DNA from 3 places in the Ferrimonas sp. YFM genome. Region 1 is predicted to be linked to each of the others. Evidence: riboswitches for the same ligand, from Rfam matches in the RefSeq annotation. Region 1 holds a riboswitch; each other region holds the start of a gene.
What was found. A riboswitch is a leader RNA that binds a small molecule or an ion and turns the genes downstream of it on or off. The one in region 1 is predicted to bind lysine.

Region 1 (6,115 bases):
AATACCCGGCCTTCGAGATCGGTCAGTCGCACCAGGGGCAGATCCAGGGCCACCAGCTTGCCGGTGACCGGCATCGCCTGAGCCGGACCATCCCTGAGCACCAGATCTGACGGCATAAACTCAGGCTCCACACTGATGCGGTATAGCTGATTGGAGGGAACCTGGGTCAATTTCACCAGGCCGGTATCATCACTGGGGGAGTGGGGCAGGCCTGGCGCCGTCAACAGAGGCAGGCCTGCCAGGGGGCGGTCGCTGGGGTCGAAGCGTCCATTGTTGTTGATGTCCTCGAACACCCGCACCTGGATGTCGGACAGCTGAGGCCGGTAGTCCACCCCTTTCAGGCGTCCATCCTGATAGTTGAGGGCGACGGCGCTGGTGGCCAGCACCTGCCAGTCACCTCGGGTGTTCACCTCTCCTTCCAGGCCCACAGTCAGCCATTGCCAGGTGAGGGAGAAGCGGTGACCCAGGCCGAAACGACTCTTGCTGTCCAGAGGATCCCGGTAGTAGAGCTGGGTCTGGTTGTTGACGCCGCGCCAGGGACGCCAGCGCATGGTGGTCAGTACCTCCCCGATCCCTTCGCCGGTCTGATAATTCAGATGGCCGCTGAGGTTCCAGTCCCGCATCGGCGTGTCAAACAGCAGTTGTCCGGACAGGCGGCGCGACACGTCATCGAAGCTGGTGTCATAGGCCATATAATGGGTCAGGTTGAGCCCCGCGACCTGGGTACTGAGGCGGTTATTGAACAGGAAGCCGCTGCCCAGCTCCGTGTCCCTGAAGGCGGTGCCGAACTGGTATTGCAGGCCACCGGCCTGGGGCAGGGCCCCTTCGATCTCAAACCGGGTCGCCCGGCGGACCTCCACCAGTTCACCGGGATTGTTGCGACTGGATTGAAACTCACCGAAATCGTTGTGGGTCAGCCTCAGGCTGTGATCTGTGCCAAGCAGGGTCTGCCAGCCCAGGGCGAAGGCACTGTCGCCTTCCGCCTCCATGGCGGCTTCGGCAAACCAGGTGCTGTCGGCGAAGAAGCCGGTGGCCCGGGTGCTGAAGTAGTCCCGATTCTCTATGACGCCGTTCTCGCGAACACTCTGTTGGCTGTACCCCACTCCCAGGGTGAGGTTGTCGGTGAGGCCATAATCCACTCTGGCGTCATAGGCTCGCCGCAGTCCCAGGCTGGCCAGCTCGCTGTCGCTCTTGTGGGTGAACAGGTTGCTGGTCTGGTCTATATAGAAGCCGGAGTAGCTTACTTGGCCGGCCGCCAGGGTGGCACCGCCACTGTGAACCGTGCGTCGCCTCACCAGGTATTCGCCATTGGGACCGAACAGGTGCAGCTCGAACAGGTTGGATCCCTCCACCAGGGGCAGGTTGGTGAACTGGTAGTGGTTGTCCTGATCTGCGGTGGTGACCCGCATCAGGGCGCCATTTCGGTAGAGGTTGACCGACCAGCCTTCGGGGGCGTTGCCCTCGATGACGGTTCGGCCGAACCTGGCCTGGTCGCGCTGCTGGGCGTTGCCAAACACCACCCCCTGGCCCTCTATCTGGCCGTGGATCAGGTTGTCTCCAAAGTAGCGCACATCCCCGACCTGATAGCCGCCCAACTGAAAGGGCATCCACCCGTTCAGATCCCCCAGATCCCGGGAGACCCGCAGACGGAAGCGTTCATCCTCTCCCTGGGTACGGCCGGCGCTGAACTCATAGGAGTGCATGGCCAGGTCACCCTGGGCAAGCAGGTTGAACATGTAGTCTTCGGTGACATAATCTTCACCGGCCAGGTCAGCCTCTCCCTGCAGGTAGACCAGGGGCGGCGTGTAGATCTGGTAGTCGTGGGGGTGCTGAGGATCGAAACTGGTCTGGGTCAGGTCTTTCTGCTCATTGGGGTCGGCGGTGACCTGATTCAGGGTGATCGCCTGATCCACCGCAGGCATGGGGATCACCCCGGATGCGTTGATGGTCTGACGCAGGTTCTGAATGTTGAGGGTCAGAGGCAGCAGTTGCTGAATGAACTCCGGCGTCAGGTAGATATCCAGGTTGTCCCGCCCCCAGATCATCTCTGGGTCCACGGTGATCTGTTTGAGTCCCCGCCTGGCTTTGTCCTGATTGAGGTCCAACATCAGGTTGGCGTTCTCCCCCTGGATCCAGCCCGAGGCCGTCAGCGCCTGGGGATCCACCTTGACGTCGATGCCCAGTGATGCGGCCAGCCCCTGCAGGGGCAACAGCAGCTCTCCTCTGTAGAGGTAGACCGGAAGCTGATCGGTCAGCTGCACCCCTCTGGCGTGCAGGGTGAAGGGCCGAAGATTCTGATTGGGAAGGTCTATCTCTTGGGTGAAGGCGCCAACGCTGTAACAACTCAGCAACCCTGACAGGAATAGGCTAACAACTCGCATCAAACCAACTACGTTCGGTATATAACTGCCGGCGATGATAGCACCATTCATTCAGATTCATGGGTGTAAAACCAATAATTTACAATGGTGAAATTGTCCCTCTGTGATAACCTGTTTCCCTTAGGATGTGATGAGTTAGATGGAGTGTACGCATGACGGACGCAAGTACCGCTTCGCTGGATCTGCAGACCCTGGATGCCTATTGTGCTGCCATTGGCGCGGCGACCCTGCTAAAGAGTGTGGTGGTGTTTGAGCAGATGGCGCCCGAGTATCTGCAAACCATGGCCGCCGCCATGCAGAGCAAGGACAAGCCTCTGTTATGCAGCGAAGCCCATAAATTGAAGGGAGCCGCAGGCTCCGTGGGCCTGAAACGGATTCAGGAGTTGTCTCAGCAACTCCAGTGTGGCGATCTGCCTCAGTGGCAGGAGGGTCATGAGCAGTGGTATCAGCAGATTGAGCGACACCTGGAAGAGGATGTGGCCAGCCTCAAGCAGTACCTGAGCCAACGCAGTTAATCTGAGACACAAAAAAAGCCGCTGGAAAGCGGCTTTTTTTATGGCTGGGCCTTACTGGTTTTCCAGCTGGCCACAGAAGCGGTAACCTTCGCCGTGAATGGTGGCGATGATCTCCGGAGTCTCCGGGTGGCTCTCGAAGTGCTTGCGGATTCGACGGATGGTCACATCCACGGTGCGGTCGTGGGGCTTGAGCTCACGGCCGGTCATCTTCATCAGCAGGTCCGCACGGGAGAGGATCTTGCCTGGGTTCTCAACGAAGTGCAGCATGGCACGGAACTCACTGCGAGGCAGCTTGAAGGGTTCGCCACTGGGGCTGACCAGAGAACGGCTGTTGATCTCCAGGGACCAGCCATTGAACAGGTAGTGCTCCACCTGAGGCTTCTCTTCCGGTGCCTTGCTGGAACTGACGATGCGGTTCAGCAGGTTGCGGGCACGGATGGTCAGCTCCCGAGGGTTGAACGGCTTGGTGATGTAGTCATCGGCACCGATCTCCAGGCCGAGAATCTTATCAACTTCGTTGTCACGACCGGTGAGGAACATCAGGGCGATGTTGTTGTTCTCGCGCAGTTCGCGAGCCAGCAGCAGGCCGTTTTTACCCGGCAGGTTGATGTCCATGATCACCAGGTTAACCTTGTGCGCCTTGAGCACGTCGTGCATCTCGTCGCCATCTACGGCCTCGGATACCAGGTATCCTTCTGCTTCAAAAATACTTTTCAGTGTGTTTCGAGTGACGGCTTCGTCCTCGACAATCAAGATATGTGGATTTTGCATGATCAGCTACCTAAAGCCCATTTTAAACCAACCGTCCTGAACGGAGTCACTCTCCATTCGGGACAAGAATGCCTATGCAAATTCCTTTTCGGCGTGTAATAGCCCGATGCGCCAGCATTGGGGGAGCAGGACGAATTGGGATTCGCTCTGTTCATTTGAAGTTCCCAAAATACCGTATTTTGGCTCAAATGTTATCCGCAAATGTTAACAGAATCCGATTTCTGCCGACCGTGTCACATTTTGTGAAACTCACGGATGATTTTTGTTTCGGTCTGTCAGACCGAACGCCTAAAGGTGTCTGTAATGATAGACGAATTACAGTATTGTGCCCCGGCGGTAACGGCCCGGTGGCGGGGTGGGCCCGTTAAAACTGTGACCCGGCTTCCCGTAACGGGAGCTTAAGGGGTACATTACTTACTCAATCGTTTGACATTAAAACTGCATTAAGGTTTAGTGTCTGCAACCCTTTAGGTTTAGTTTTAACCAGACTCCCTGTCTGCAAGCTGAACCCAGGGCCAGAAGAGGTGCACTGCCCAGGCAGTTCCGGAGAGAGGGTCGGTCCTCTAAGACACGGAATCAGGGGGAGCAGTGCCGAGAGGGGGCCGGCGGCCGATCGCCACCCCTTCGGTCGATGGGGCTGAATCCCCATGACTGTCACCGTAAGATGTGGTGGAGAGCTTCTGGTCGCTTACGCCGTACCCTGCGTGTTGTCGATCCAGACTCTTCGAACAGTGATACAGGTTCGAAGTCATGAATAATCCTATACCTACCTTAACCGTCGCCAAGTTCGGCGGAACCTCAGTGGCCGACCTGACGGCGCTGAACCATTGTGCCGACATCATTCAGTCGGATCCTTCTGTTCGCCTGGTGGTGGTCAGTGCCGCCGCCGGCGTGACCAATCGCCTGGTGGAGCTGGCCTCCGGCAATCTGGACGAGTCCCGCCGACAGCTGTTGCTGAGAGAGGTGGCGGCCATCGAGTACGCCATGCTCGATCGTCTGGAGAATCCCGCCACCATTGCCGCCGAGCTCGATGGCTACCTGACCGAGATGGACCGGCTCTCCAAGGCCCTGAGTGACCAGCCCGGCTGCGCCGAGTCCATGGATAGGCTGCTCTCCATGGGGGAGCGCTGCTCCTCGCTGATGATGACCCAACTGCTCAGTCAGCGTGGGGTGGCTGCCCGCAACTTCGATGCCTGCCAGGTGATGCGCACCGATGACCACTTTGGCCGTGCCACACCGGAGATCGGCGCCATTGGCCGGCTGGCCGCAGAGAAGCTGGCGCCCTTGCTGGCGTCCCAGGTGGTGGTGACCCAGGGGTTCATCGGCAGCGACAGTGCCGGACGGGTGACCACCCTGGGACGGGGTGGATCGGACTTCAGCGCCGCCCTGATGGCGGAAGGGCTGGGGGCACAGACCCTGGCGATCTGGACCGATGTGGACGGCATCTACAGTTGTGACCCCAGAGTGGTGTCGGACGCCCGCCCCATCGAGGAGCTGAGTTTTAATGAGGCGGCAGAGATGGCCACCTTTGGCTCCAAGGTTCTGCACCCGGCCACCATACTGCCGGCGGTGCGCAGCGGCACCTCCGTGTTTGTCGGTTCCACCCGGGCGCCGGAGAACGGCGGTACCTGGATTCGCAATCGCTGCGACAGTAAGCCGGTGTTTCGCGCCCTGAGTCTGCGGCGTCAGCAAACCCTGCTGACCTGCCACAGCCTGAATATGCTCCATGCCCAGGGCTTCCTGGCGGAGCTGTTTGCCATCCTCGCCCGTCACCGCATCTCAGTGGATCTGATCACCACCTCCGAGGTGTCGGTAGCCCTGACTCTGGATCAGACCGGCTCGGATTCCAGCGGTCGTGCACTGATCTCCGACGCCCTGCTGGAGGAGCTCTCTCCCCTGTGTCGGGTGGAGGTGGAGCAGGATCTGGCCCTGGTGGCGGTGATCGGCAATCACATCGCCCATACCGCAGGCATCGGTCTCAAGGTGCTGGAGGCGATGTCAGGCAGCAATGTGCGGATGATTTGCCAGGGCGCCAGTGCCCATAATCTCTGCTTCCTGGTGAAGGGGGAGGAGGGGGAGGCCGTGGTCAGGCGGCTGCACCGGAGTCTGTTGCCAGCCTAAGCGGCAAGCCGGTATGAGGGACAAAAAAAGGGGAGCCAGACGGCTCCCCTTTTCAGTTCAGGTTTGGCTTAGGCCAGCTTACGGCGACGCAGCAGCGCCAGGCCGGAGAGGGCCAGGGCCAGGAAGCCGAAGCTGGAGGAGTCGCTGTCTCCGCCCTGAGCTTTGGTCATGGTGATCACCACTTCGCCCTTGTTGCTTTCAAGCTCACCGTCGCTGGCGACCACGCTGAAGGTGGCTTGCTTGCCGGCGCCGTCGGCGGGCAGGGTGAACTGGACGCGGCCACCGTTGGTGCTGAAGGAGACGGCGTCACCACCGGTCTGTTCAACG
Region 2 (6,115 bases), 200 kb from region 1:
CCGCGCCAACACCACCCCCCGTCATGTGCCGGCGAAGATCGTCCAGGTGTCAGAACTGCCCAAAACTTTGTCTGGCAAGCTGGTGGAGCTGGCAGTGCGAAAAGTGGTGCATGGAGAGGCGGTCAACAACACCGACGCCCTCGCCAACCCGGACTCACTGAAACAGTTCGTCAACATCCCAGATCTGACCAGTTAACACCAAAAACGCGGCCATTACCTGAACTTAACAGGGATGGCCGCACTTTTCCTATTACCATCAAAAACTTACACACTTAGTTAAGCTCAAAATGAACAAAATTAGGGGGTAAAGCAATCATAACTTAAAATGCTTTTTTAATAAAAACATCTGATAAAGCCCCTCTTAAATCAACCGCTTAAAGTTGCAAATGAAAAGTGTGAACTGCTACCTAAGCTGATCTATTGCGCAAATTCGTTACCGCATGTTAGATTCCGCGCCCAGATAGTTATCAAAATTTGACTAAGATTCACTAACAAGACGAAATTAGTTTTTTTAACTCGGAAGGTGCCATGCCAGTTTTAATGCGGGACTTTGATTCCATCGATATACGGCTGCTGATCGTCTTCCGCGCCGTGGTCTTTACCGGGAGCTTGAGCAAGGCCGCTCGCAAGCTTTCCGTAACCCCAAGCGCAGTCAGCCAGTCACTGTCCAAGCTGAGTAAATATTTCAGCCATCCCCTGTTCACCCGTACCAGCAACGGTCTGGAGCCTACCGACTTCGCCATGGAACTCTATGGCTACGTCAACTCCGCCCTGGACCTGCTCCAGGACGGCGTGGAAAGCCTGAGCGACTTCGACGCCGCCAACAGCAAGCGTCGCTTCCGCATCGCCGCCAACCACATCCTGGACCTCATCGTGCTTCACCCCCTGGCACGCCGGGTTGAGACCTTCAACAACCAGTTGAAGATCACCGTCAACAACCTGGTTGAAGAGGAATCCAAGATCATCGACAGCCTGCAGATCGACAACAACGATCTCTGCCTGGTGGCCCTGAAAGTGGACATGAAGTCCATCATTCAGGAGAAGCTGCTGGAGGAGGAGATGGTGGTCCTGGGCTGCAGAAACAACCCGCTCACCAAAGAGGTGATCGACATGGACACCTACCTGTCCCAGCGTCACGTCCGTTACGCCGTGGGCCAGATCGGTTACAAGATGGGTAACGCCCTGAACCTGGGCTATGTGGATGAGCGTGAGGTGTTCCTGGACACCAACAACCCTTTCAATGCCATGATGATGGCTCAGGAGAGCGACTCACTGGTCACAGTGTCACGCTGGCTGTGGGAGAAGTATGGCCGTCAATTCGATCTGGCCGAGGTCAAGACCTCCTTCGACATCCCCAAGGTGCCTCTGTACCTGACCTACCTGAAGAAGATGGAAGACAGCAAGGCCAACCGTTGGCTGCGTGATCAGGTCAAAGAGACCCTTAGCAAGATTCGCTGATCTCTCCGCAGGAAAGGACTCCTGCCCTCCCCTCCCGAAACACCGCCACTTTATTCTCTCTCAGCAAGCAGCAGAAAAAGAAACAGCAGCCGAAGCTGCCGTATCTCATTGCGTCTGATGCTCAGTCCCAGGCCAGTTCCCGGTAGTGGGTCCGGCACATGGAAACATAGCTGTCATTGCCACCGATATGCACCTGATCGCCATTGCGAACCGGCTTGCCTTCCCCATCCATGCGGACCACCATGTTGGCCTTGCGGCCACAGTGGCAAATGGTTTTCAGCTCCACCAGCTTGTCCGCCCAGGCCAACAGGTAATGGGAGCCCTCGAACAGCTCACCCTGAAAATCGGTACGCAGGCCGTAACAGAGTACCGGGATATCCATCTTGTCCACCAGATAGGTCAATTGACGTACCTGCTCCTTGGTGAGGAACTGACACTCATCAACCAACAGGCAGTTGACCTGCTGCTGCTCATTGCGCTCCAGAACCATGGTCAGGAGATCATCCTCACGACGGTAGATCAGCGCATCTGAAGAGAGGCCGATACGGGAGGTCACCTTGCCCACCCCGTAGCGATCATCCAGACCGGCGGTCATCACCAGCACCTCCATGCCGCGCTCGCGATAGTTATAAGCGGACTGCAGCAAAGAGGTGGATTTTCCGGCATTCATGGCCGAATAGTAGAAGTAGAGTTGAGCCAAAATTCTTCCCCCTGAAAAATTCTCGGACAGTCTAACCAAAAGGCCGGATCCGGACCAGAGTTAACCGCCTGAAACTGTGCGCCGGCTCGACGCTCTCTGCATAAAGAAAGCCCCGCTAAGCGGGGCTCATTTAACGTTACTCGGTGACCGCCGTCGTCCTGTTCGGCGCGCACAGGCGTCTGAGCACTAAGACCACCAGCAACAGGCCCAGGGTGGCCGTGGCAAAGCCCAGCACCACCGACCCGGTCATCCCCAGCACCAGGTAGCCCGCCAGGGAGATCACCGCCGTCAGCACCGCATAGGGCAACTGAGTGGTGACGTGGTCGATGTGGTGACAACCCGCTCCGGTGGAGGAGAGGATGGTGGTATCTGAGATGGGCGAGCAGTGATCACCGAATACCGCCCCGGCCAGCACCGAGGAGAGCATGGGCAGCATCAGTGCCAGATCCACCGCTTCCGCCATATTGGCGGCGATGGGCAGCATGATGGCGAAGGTGCCCCAGCTGGTGCCGGTGGCGAATGCGGCAAACCCGCTGAGGACAAACAGCAGCGCCGGCAAAGACCAGGCGGGCAGGTTGCCCTGGGCCAGGGAGGCCATGTACTCACCGGTGTTGAGATCGCTGATGATACCGGCAATGGTCCAGGCAAACAGCAGGATATAAATAGCAGGCAACATCGACTTGGTGCCGCTGATCACCGCCTTCACCATATAGCCCACGGGCACACCCTGCATCAGGCTGAACATCAGGGTGAAGATCACCCCGGCCAGGCCGGAGTAGAACAGGGACCAGGCCACATCGGTGTTTTCGAAGGCGCCGATCAGGCTGAAGGCTTTACCGTCGGCGGCCAGGGCCTGATTACCGGAGAACAGCATCAGGGCGACGGTGATGGCGATCAAAAAGCCGATGGGCGCCACCAGCCCGGCCACCCGACCGTTGTCCGCTTCCGGCAGATCCAGCTCCTCACCGGGGGGCACGCCGCGGGACTCCTCCCACAACTGACCGGCACGGGCACGCTGCTCGGCCCGGGCCAGGGCACCGAAGTCCAGGCCAAAGTAGACCACCGCCAGCAGCAGCAGGAAGGCGAAGATGGCGTAGAAGTTCATGGGCACCATCTGAATAAAGGCACTCAGGTAGCCGATCTCCGTCATGCCGTGGGTGGTGAGCAGGCCACCGATCAGGGCGATGATGTACGCTCCCCAGGAGGAGATGGGGGAGATCACGCAGATGGGCGCCGAGGTGGAGTCGATGCAGTAGGCCAGCTTCTCCCGGGACACCTTGTAATGATCGGTCACCGGCCGGGCCACGGAGCCCACCACCAGGGTATTGAAGTAGTCATCGATGAAAATCACCACGCCCAGCGCCATGGTCATCAGCTTGGCATCCCGCCCGGAGCGAATCCGCTTGCGGGCCCAGGCGGCAAAGGCCCGGGTCGCGCCGGAGACGGAGATCAGGGCGGTCATGATCCCCAGCAACACCAGAAATCCCAGGGTGTAGAGGTTCCAGGCGGCAGGCGCGCCATCGTCCCACACCAGGGTCAGGGCCCGGCCGGAGAGCTCGGACAGCGCCGTCATGGGCGCAAAGTCCACCAGCATCAGGGTGCCCAGCAGAATACCCAGCCCGAGGGAGAGCAACACCTTGCGGGTCATGATCGCCATCCCAATGGCAACCAGGGGAGGCAGAAGAGAGAGTGCCGAATCGGCGTAACTAATTAAGGCCATCGTTATCTTATCGTTGTGGATTAGCGATGGAGGCAACTGACACGACTGTGCGTCGAGGGAGGGATATGCAGAGAATAGAAACCCACCGTCCTTTCAGTAGCGCTCCATAGTAAAAAAGCATCCGAGCTCCTCTCGGAATTTACTATGGCAGTGCTGCTCCTGTTAAAAGCAGCCCCAGCGGCCAGGGATGATGCCCTGCCCACTTCGGCATCGACTCCTTTCCACCGGCGTCGTCGGGTATCAACCTCGACCGGCGTACTGATAGGCGATGCGCCTCTACCTAAATCGGTACTCGCAAAAAGCGAAGGCGGCATTCTAACCGCAAGTGTCCCTCACTTGTCCGGCAGATGCCGCCATAATGTGAGTTAAATCACATTTATAACAGTTCTGTGAGCTTAGGAACAGCCTCAAACAGGTCTGCTTCCAGGCCATAATCGGCAATCTGGAATATAGGCGCGTCCGGGTCCTTGTTGATCGCCACGATCACCTTGGACTCTTTCATCCCCGCCAGGTGCTGAATGGCACCGGAGATCCCCACGGCGATGTAGAGATCCGGGGCAACGATCTTGCCTGTCTGACCCACCTGCAGATCGTTGGCCACGAAGCCTGCGTCTACGGCTGCCCTGGATGCGCCGATGGCGGCACCCAGCTTGTCCGCCAGCTGTTCGATCAGGGCAAAGTTCTCACCGCTGCCCAGTCCACGGCCTCCGGAGATCACCACCCGCGCCGCACCCAGTTCAGGGCGCTCGGACTCAACCAGTTCCTCGCCGACAAACTGGGTCAACTCGCTCGACTTGACGCTGTCCAGGGCATGAATTTCCGCCGGTGCCTGCTCAGCCACCGCATCGAAGGCACTGGTCCTGATGGTCAGTACCTTCTTCTCATCCAGGCTCTGCACCGTCGCCAGGGCATTGCCCGCATAGATGGGACGGACGAAGGTATCGTCAGACTCGATGGCAATGACATCGGAGTGCTGTGCCACGTCCAGCAGGGCCGCAACCCGGGGCAACATATCCTTACCCTTGGCGCTGGCTGCCGCCAGAATGTGGCTGTAATCAGCGGCCAGTTCCAGCACCAGGTCGGCCACAGGCTCCGCCATCTGGTGGGCGTAGGCCGCGTTATCCGCCACCAGTACCTTGGTGATGCCGGCGAGCTTGGCGCCCTGCTCTGCGGCGGTCGCGGCGTTGTCGCTGGCCACCAGCAGATGAAGGTCCTGCCCCAGTGCCGATGCGGCACCCACCACCTTGGCACAATCGGCACTCAGGCCCTGCTTATCTACTTCTGCAATAATGAGGATCGCCATTACACCACCTTCGCTTCATTCTTCAGCTTATCCACCAGCTCTTCCACTGAGCCCACCATGACGCCGCCGCTGCGCTCAGCGGGCGCGGTCACTTTCAACGTCTTCTGATGAGACCCCAACTGCAATTCAAAATCTGCCACAGTCACGATATCCAGAGGCTTTCGCTTGGCTTTCATGATATTGGGCAGGGAAGCATACCTGGGTTCATTGAGACGCAGATCCGCCGACACCACGGCGGGCAGCTTCAGGCTCAGGGTCTGGATACCACCGTCAATTTCGCGGGCCACCTTAATCTGATCGCCGTCCACGTCCACACTGGAGGCAAAGGTGGCCTGACCCATACCGGCCAGCGCCGCGGTCATCTGAGCGGTCTGGTTGTTGTCACCGTCGATGGACTGTTTGCCGAAGAGCACCAGAGAGGGCTGCTCCTTGTCAATCACCGCCTTAAGCACCTTGGCGACAGAGAGGGGTTCCAGGGCATCATCATGCTCCACCAGAATCCCCCTGTCTGCACCCAGCGCCATGGCAGTGCGCAGCTGTTCCTGTGCCACCTTGAGGCCAATAGACACTGCAATAATCTCATCAGCGTGGCCTTTTTCCTTCAGCCTTACCGCTTCCTCTACTGCGATCTCGCAGAAGGGGTTGATCGCCATCTTCAGATTGGCCAACTCGACATCGGTCTCGTCTGCCTTAACCCTTACTTTTACATAGGGGTCGACCACCCGCTTAATGGGAACCAGAATCTTCATAGTACGTCCTTTGTTGAGCGCCGGATTCGACTTTGCCTAACACTGCTCACCACTCTAATTACTGTTGACGTTAACGTCAACCTGAACCAAGGTCGCAAGGCCCCCAGGCGACGGCGAATCCGGCTCAGGAGAGTTTCAGATGACTTTTAAAAAGGAAGATGAACTTTAACAAAAGTAAAATGTCA
Region 3 (6,115 bases), 370 kb from region 1:
CCTTGGCCAAGGGGCCAATCTGGGTGCCTTCACTGATGATTAGGCCGGCGCTGGCGCGCTGGGCGTAGTACTGGGCCATCAGTTCGTTGGCCACATCCCCCGGCTGAGTCGCACGGGAGCGGGTCATGGGAGGCATAACGATGCGGTTGGTCAGGGTCTTGCCCGCCAACTCTATGGGTTGAAACAGTGCCATTATTAACTCCTACCAGGGAATGGTTGAACCGTCGAAAACTTGGAAGCTGCCCGAGGTCTCGGGGGTAAGCCGTTCTATCTGAGCCATCATGCCGGCAACGCTCTCAGACGGGGTGAACTTGGCCTGCTCGCCGCCCATGTCGGTCTGCACCCAGCCCGGATGCAGAGCCAGGGTTTTCACCCCCTGCTCTTTCAGGTTGTGAGCCGCCGACACCAGGATCTGATTCAGTGCCGCTTTGGAGGCGCGGTAGCTGTACATGCCGCCAGAACCGTTATCCTCCAGGCTGGCCACCCGGGTCGAGATGCCCACTATGCTTTTGTGTTCGCTGGCGGCCACGTGGTCTTTCAGGGCCTGAATCAACAGGGCCGGCGCCACGGTGTTAATGGTAAGCACCTTAATCCACTCGGATTGGGTCATCTGCCCCAGTTCGGCGCATTGCTCGCCCAGCACGCCGGCGTTCAGGATCAGGTGGTCGATGGTCCGGCCTTCAAGCTCCAGAGCCAGCTCCCAGATCGCCCCTTCATCGGTGACATCCAGGGAAAAAAGCTCAATCTCCGGATTGGCTTCCGTCAACCGGTTCAGGGCCTCGGCCCCTCTGGGATCCCGGCAACAGGCCAGCACCTGCCAGCCCTTGCGGGCATATTGGCGGACAAACTCCAGGCCCAGGCCGCGGTTGGCGCCGGTGATTAGGACAGTATTCATGCACAACTCCTCTCGTTCATGGAGTCGACACTAGCACCCGGGCTCTTTTGCAAATAGAGGAGAAGTGACAAAAGACCTTTGTAAAAACGGAAAAAATCATCTCCGGCGCTCCCTAAAAAAGCCCGCAATCGCGGGCTTTTGGCTTAGGCCTAGTCTGGCAGGGTATGCTCCCCCTGCCACAGCAGCTGCAGGGGTTCCCGCTCCCGAATCAGGTGCAGTTGATCGCTGTCCACCATCACCTCGGCCACCCTGGGGCGGCTGTTGTAGTTAGACGCCATGGTAAAGCCATAGGCTCCGGCGCCACGCACCGCCAGCAGATCCCCTTCAGCCAGGGCCAAACGGCGCCCCTTGCCCAGGAAGTCGCCGGTTTCGCACACCGGGCCGACGATGTCGTACAGTCGCTCCTCGTCCGGACGGGGAATCACAGGCACAATCTGCTGGCTGGCACCATAGAGGCTGGGCCTGAGCAGATCGTTCATGGCGGCATCGACGATGGCAAAATCGCGCTCTTCGCCCTGCTTCAGGTACTCCACCTTGGTCACCAGAATCCCTGCGTTGGCCATGATCGCCCGCCCCGGCTCCAGGATCAGCTTAAGCTGACGCTCGCCCAGGCTGGGCAGCAACGCTTTTACGTACTCGGCGGGACTGGGCGGGGTCTCGTCGGTGTAGGGCACCCCAAGGCCACCGCCGAGGTCCAGATGTTCCAGCTCAATGCCCTGCTCTGCCAACTGGTCCATCAGCCCCAGCAGCCGTTCCAGGGCTTCCACGAAGGGGCGGGCCTCGGTCAATTGGGAGCCGATGTGGCAATCCATGCCGGTCACCTTGAGGTTGGGTAGCTCATCGGCCCGGCGATAGACCGCCACCGCCCGCTCCCAGGGGATACCAAACTTGTTCTGCTTGAGCCCAGTGGAGATGTAGGGGTGACTGTTGGCATCGATGTCAGGGTTGATCCTCAGAGAGACCGGGGCCTGAAGCCCCATCTCGCCAGCCACCCTATCCAGGCGCTCCAGCTCAGCCTCAGACTCCACGTTGAAGCAGAGAATCCCCGCTTCCAGCGCCTGGCGCATCTCTGCCTCGGTTTTCCCCACTCCGGAGAACACCACCTTGGCCGGATCGCCTCCGGCCTGAAGCACCCGGGCCAGCTCACCGCCGGAAACGATGTCGAAGCCAGAGCCCATACGGGCCATCAGGTTGAGGATGGCCAGGTTGGAGTTGGCCTTCACCGCGTAACAGATGAGGTGGTCCCGCCCGCCCATGGCGTCGCTGAAGGCGTGCCAATGGCGCTCGATGGTAGCCCGGGAGTAGAGATAACATGGCGTGCCAAAACGGTCGGCGGCCTCGGCCACCGGCACCGACTCAGCCATCAGCTGTCCGTCACTGTAGTTGAAGTAGTCCATATCAAGCCCTTTCAGTTTGGTAGTGGTGCTCTCCACCCTCCCGGCGGCGCAACAGCCCCACCAGAACCATCAGGCCCAGACAGCTGATCAGCAATCCGGCGGCCACAGAGCCAGTAAAGCCCAGTACCAGATAACCTGCCAGGGCAAGACCTGCCGCCATCACCGCATAGGGCAGCTGAGTAGCCACGTGATCCATATGATGGCAGGCGGAACCGGTAGAGGAGAGGATGGTGGTATCGGAGATGGGTGAGCAGTGGTCGCCGAACACTCCGCCAGCCAGAACCGCAGACAGGGCGGGCACCAGCAGAGCAGGCTCCAGGGCCAGCGCCATGTTGGCGGCAATGGGCAGCATGATGGCAAAGGTGCCGTAGCTGGTGCCGGTGGAAAACGCGGCGGCGGCGGAGATCAGGAACACCAGGGCCGGCAGCAGGGACTGAGGCAGACTCTCTGACGCCAGACCCGCCAGATACTTACCGGTTTCCAGATCGGCAATCACCCCGGCGATGCTCCAGGCCATCAGCAGAATGTAGACCGCAGGCAGCATGGAGTGCATCCCCTTAATGATGGCGCGGCCAATCAGCGCTGGAGATACCCCTTGGGCGATCATTCCCAGGGCGGTGATCACTATGGTGATGCTGCCTGCGGTTACCATGGACCAGGCACCGTCGGCGTTCTCCAAGGCGGCAATCAGGGCGAAAGGTTCACCGGCGGCCTGCAGCGCCATGTCGCCGGAGAACAGCATCAGACCCACCACCAGGCTCACCAGCAGTACCAATGGACCTGCCAGGTTCAGCACTGTGCCACTGCGGGCCTGTTCCAGCCCCAGGTCTTCACCGGCAGGGGTGCCCTTTTGTGCATCCCAGAGTTGGCCAGCCTGGGCCCGGCGCTCCGCCGCCGCCATGGGGCCAATATCCAGGCGGAAGTAGACCACGCAGATCAGCAAGGCCAGGGCGGTCAGGGCATAGAAGTTGAAGGGGATCATCTGGGCAAACAGCGACAGGGCGGTCATCTCGGTCAGCCCATGGCTGGCCAGCAGCGCCGCCAGCAGAGACATGATGTAGGCCCCCCAGGTGGAGATGGGGGAGACCACACACACAGGGGCCGAGGTGGAGTCGATGCAGTAGGCCAGCTTTTCCCGGGAGATGCCGTATTGATCGGTCACCGGCCGGGCGACGTTGCCCACCAGCAGGGCATTGAAATAGTCATCGATGAAAATCACCGCCCCAAGGAACAGGGTCATCAGCTGGGCGTCGCGACGATCACGGATGCGGCGACGGGCCCAACGGGCAAAGGCGCGGGTGCCGCCGGACACGGAGATCAGCGCCATCAGGGTCCCCATGGTCATCAAAAAGCCCAGGGTATACAGATTCCAGCTGGCGAAGCCATCACCGTCCCACACCAGGCCAGTGGATCGGGAGGTCAGTTCAGACAGGATCACCGAGGGAGCGAAATCCGCCAGCATGATGATCCCCAACAGAATTCCCAGACCCAGGGAGAGCAACACTCTGCGCGTCACAATTGCCAGGCCAATGGCGGCCACGGGAGGCAGAATAGAAAGTGCCGAATCGGCGTAACTGATTAAAACCATCGTTTCTCTTTGTCTTATAAGTACGATGGAGGCTGCTGACAGTGGCGATATGCCACGGACGCCACCCACGGGAGAGAAATAGGGGTGACGACGTCCTTCAGTAGCGCTCCACAGTAAATTCAATCCCCAATGTCCGTTTGGGATTTACCATGGCAGTGCTGCACCTGTTAGATACAGCCCCAGCGACCGGGGATGACGCCCCTGCCACTTCGGCATCGACTCCTTTCTCTCGACCTCATCGGGTGTCACCCTGATTCGAGATACTGATAGGCGATGCGCCTCTACTGTTACCCAGTGCGGGTAACGATCTGTGTGTTACAGCCTATAACAGAATCTGTTTCGAACGCCAGTAAAAAGTTAAGAAACCGGCATTTAGACCAGTTTCCCGCCCAAACCCCACAAAACAGTAACTTTTGGCCAGAAGGGATTACATCCTGCTGTTCCAGGCAGGTTGAGCATCCATCAGGGCAAAAAGCGTGATCGGGATCTCGTCACCGTTTGACCATCCCCTTATACTGAGCGCCTTTCACTGACGAGAGCCCATTGATGTCACGCCCCAGCCCAACACTGTTCTCCCGGCCCCAGCATGCCTTGTTCTGGCTCACGGCCCTGGCCTGCCTGCTGCCGGTGATCAGCTCCCCCATGGCGCTGGTGCTGGGCATAGTGGCCGCCAGCCTGGGCGCCATCCCCAAGGGGGTGAACACCGGCGCCCTGGCCAAGAAGCTGCTGGCGTTCTCCATCGTCGGTCTGGGCTTCGGCATTCAGCTGGACCAGGCCATCGATGCCACCCGGGCGGGCCTGGGGATCATCGTCGTCACCATTTTCGGCACCCTGGCCCTGGGCACCCTGATGGCCCGGGCCCTGAAGCTGGACAGCAAGACCGGTCACCTGATCGCCTCGGGCACCGCCATCTGTGGCGGCAGCGCTATTGCGGCGGTGGCCCCGGCCATCGACGCCGACAGCAAACAGGTCTCCCTGGCCCTGGCGACCGTGTTCGTGCTCAACTCCGTCGCCCTGTTCCTGTTTCCCGTGATTGGTCATCTGGTGGGACTGAGCCAGGAGCAGTTCGGCATCTGGAGTGCCATCGCCATCCACGATACCTCCTCAGTGGTCGGCGCCGCCGGAGCCTACGGGGATCAGGCGCTGATCACCGCCACCACCCTGAAGCTGGCACGGGCCCTGTGGATCATTCCTGTGGCCTTTATCAGTGCCCTGGCCTTTCGCAGTCAAAGCCGCAAGCTCAGCGTGCCGATGTTCATTCTCTACTACTGTGTGGCCATAGGTGTGGCCCATCTGCTGCCGCAGATGGCGCCGGTATGGGAGGGGGTCTTCTGGGCCAGCAAGCGTTTGCTGGTGGTCTGTCTGTTCCTGATTGGTTGCGGCATCACTGCCCGCCGACTGAGAGAGGCGGGACCAAAACCGCTGATGTTGGGAGTGGGCCTGTGGCTGGCCATCAGTTCGGTGTCACTCCTTTACCTTCTCGCCTGAGGCGCTCAGCACCACAGCGAGCACGGCAACGAAGCCCAGCAGCTCCAGTGTCGCCCTGATCATTCCATCTGTGGTCAGGGCCACCACCGCCATCAGCGGCAACAGTAACCACAATGCCCCCTGTCTCATCACCCAATCCTCTGCGCATTTTCAGAGGTTCATCATGGTCCCCGGGCCAGCAGCCATCAAACGCCATTTCGACTGTGATATTCCCAAAAGCTATATAAAAGCCAATATTAATAACTTTGTTTTAAATTGACTCTACCCGTTAAGAGCAGCCATCCCGCCTACATGCATAGGCCTGTAAAAAGGGAAACCTACATAGCCAAGCTCATCACAATCTGGAACGGGGCCAGCCTTCACGCATCTTTACCGGGCCCAAATTCAGGGAGTCCTAGCTTAAATCCGCCGCCGGGCTTTACACACCTGGCGGGGATTTTTATAGTAGCCGCCTCTCTGTCCGGAACTGGCCCGCTGTGGGGCCGAAGTAGTTAAAAGGATCCCCAAATGATCAACGTATTTGGCCATAAGAGCCCTGACAGCGATTGCGTCAGCTCTGCCGTGATTGCCGCCCACTGGCTGACCGCCCGTGGCAAAGACGCCACCCCTTTCCGCCTGGGTGAAGTCAGCCGTGAGACTCAGTTCATCTTCGATTTCGCCGGTGCTGAACTGCCTCCGCTGCTGGAGAAGCCTCTGAAAGGCGAGCAGGTATACCTGGTGGACTTCAGCGAAGCCGAGCAGGCTCCC

Region 2: linked by a shared signal. The riboswitch ahead of QUE41_RS16835 (Na+/H+ antiporter NhaC family protein) and the one ahead of lysC (lysine-sensitive aspartokinase 3) in region 1 are both predicted to bind lysine.
Region 3: linked by a shared signal. The riboswitch ahead of QUE41_RS16120 (Na+/H+ antiporter NhaC family protein) and the one ahead of lysC (lysine-sensitive aspartokinase 3) in region 1 are both predicted to bind lysine.

The regions. Positions count from the first base shown of each region.
Region 1 is NZ_AP027368.1:3,849,833-3,855,947, reverse strand. It holds gene QUE41_RS17765 (SPOR domain-containing protein) at 1-2,381, opposite strand, end outside; gene QUE41_RS17760 (Hpt domain-containing protein) at 2,534-2,896, shown strand; gene arcA (two-component system response regulator ArcA) at 2,948-3,667, opposite strand; lysine riboswitch at 4,179-4,355, shown strand; gene lysC (lysine-sensitive aspartokinase 3) at 4,418-5,788, shown strand; gene QUE41_RS17745 (S8 family serine peptidase) at 5,857-6,115, opposite strand, start outside.
Region 2 is NZ_AP027368.1:3,648,455-3,654,569, forward strand. It holds gene QUE41_RS16820 (acetoacetate--CoA ligase) at 1-196, shown strand, start outside; gene QUE41_RS16825 (LysR family transcriptional regulator) at 529-1,458, shown strand; gene QUE41_RS16830 (thymidine kinase) at 1,580-2,158, opposite strand; gene QUE41_RS16835 (Na+/H+ antiporter NhaC family protein) at 2,295-3,878, opposite strand; lysine riboswitch at 3,968-4,165, opposite strand; gene QUE41_RS16840 (electron transfer flavoprotein subunit alpha/FixB family protein) at 4,255-5,181, opposite strand; gene QUE41_RS16845 (electron transfer flavoprotein subunit beta/FixA family protein) at 5,181-5,930, opposite strand.
Region 3 is NZ_AP027368.1:3,478,989-3,485,103, forward strand. It holds gene QUE41_RS16105 (alkene reductase) at 1-193, opposite strand, end outside; gene QUE41_RS16110 (SDR family oxidoreductase) at 203-895, opposite strand; gene lysA (diaminopimelate decarboxylase) at 1,045-2,292, opposite strand; gene QUE41_RS16120 (Na+/H+ antiporter NhaC family protein) at 2,294-3,880, opposite strand; lysine riboswitch at 3,974-4,172, opposite strand; gene QUE41_RS16125 (YeiH family protein) at 4,427-5,368, shown strand; gene QUE41_RS16130 (hypothetical protein) at 5,345-5,497, opposite strand; gene QUE41_RS16135 (manganese-dependent inorganic pyrophosphatase) at 5,876-6,115, shown strand, end outside.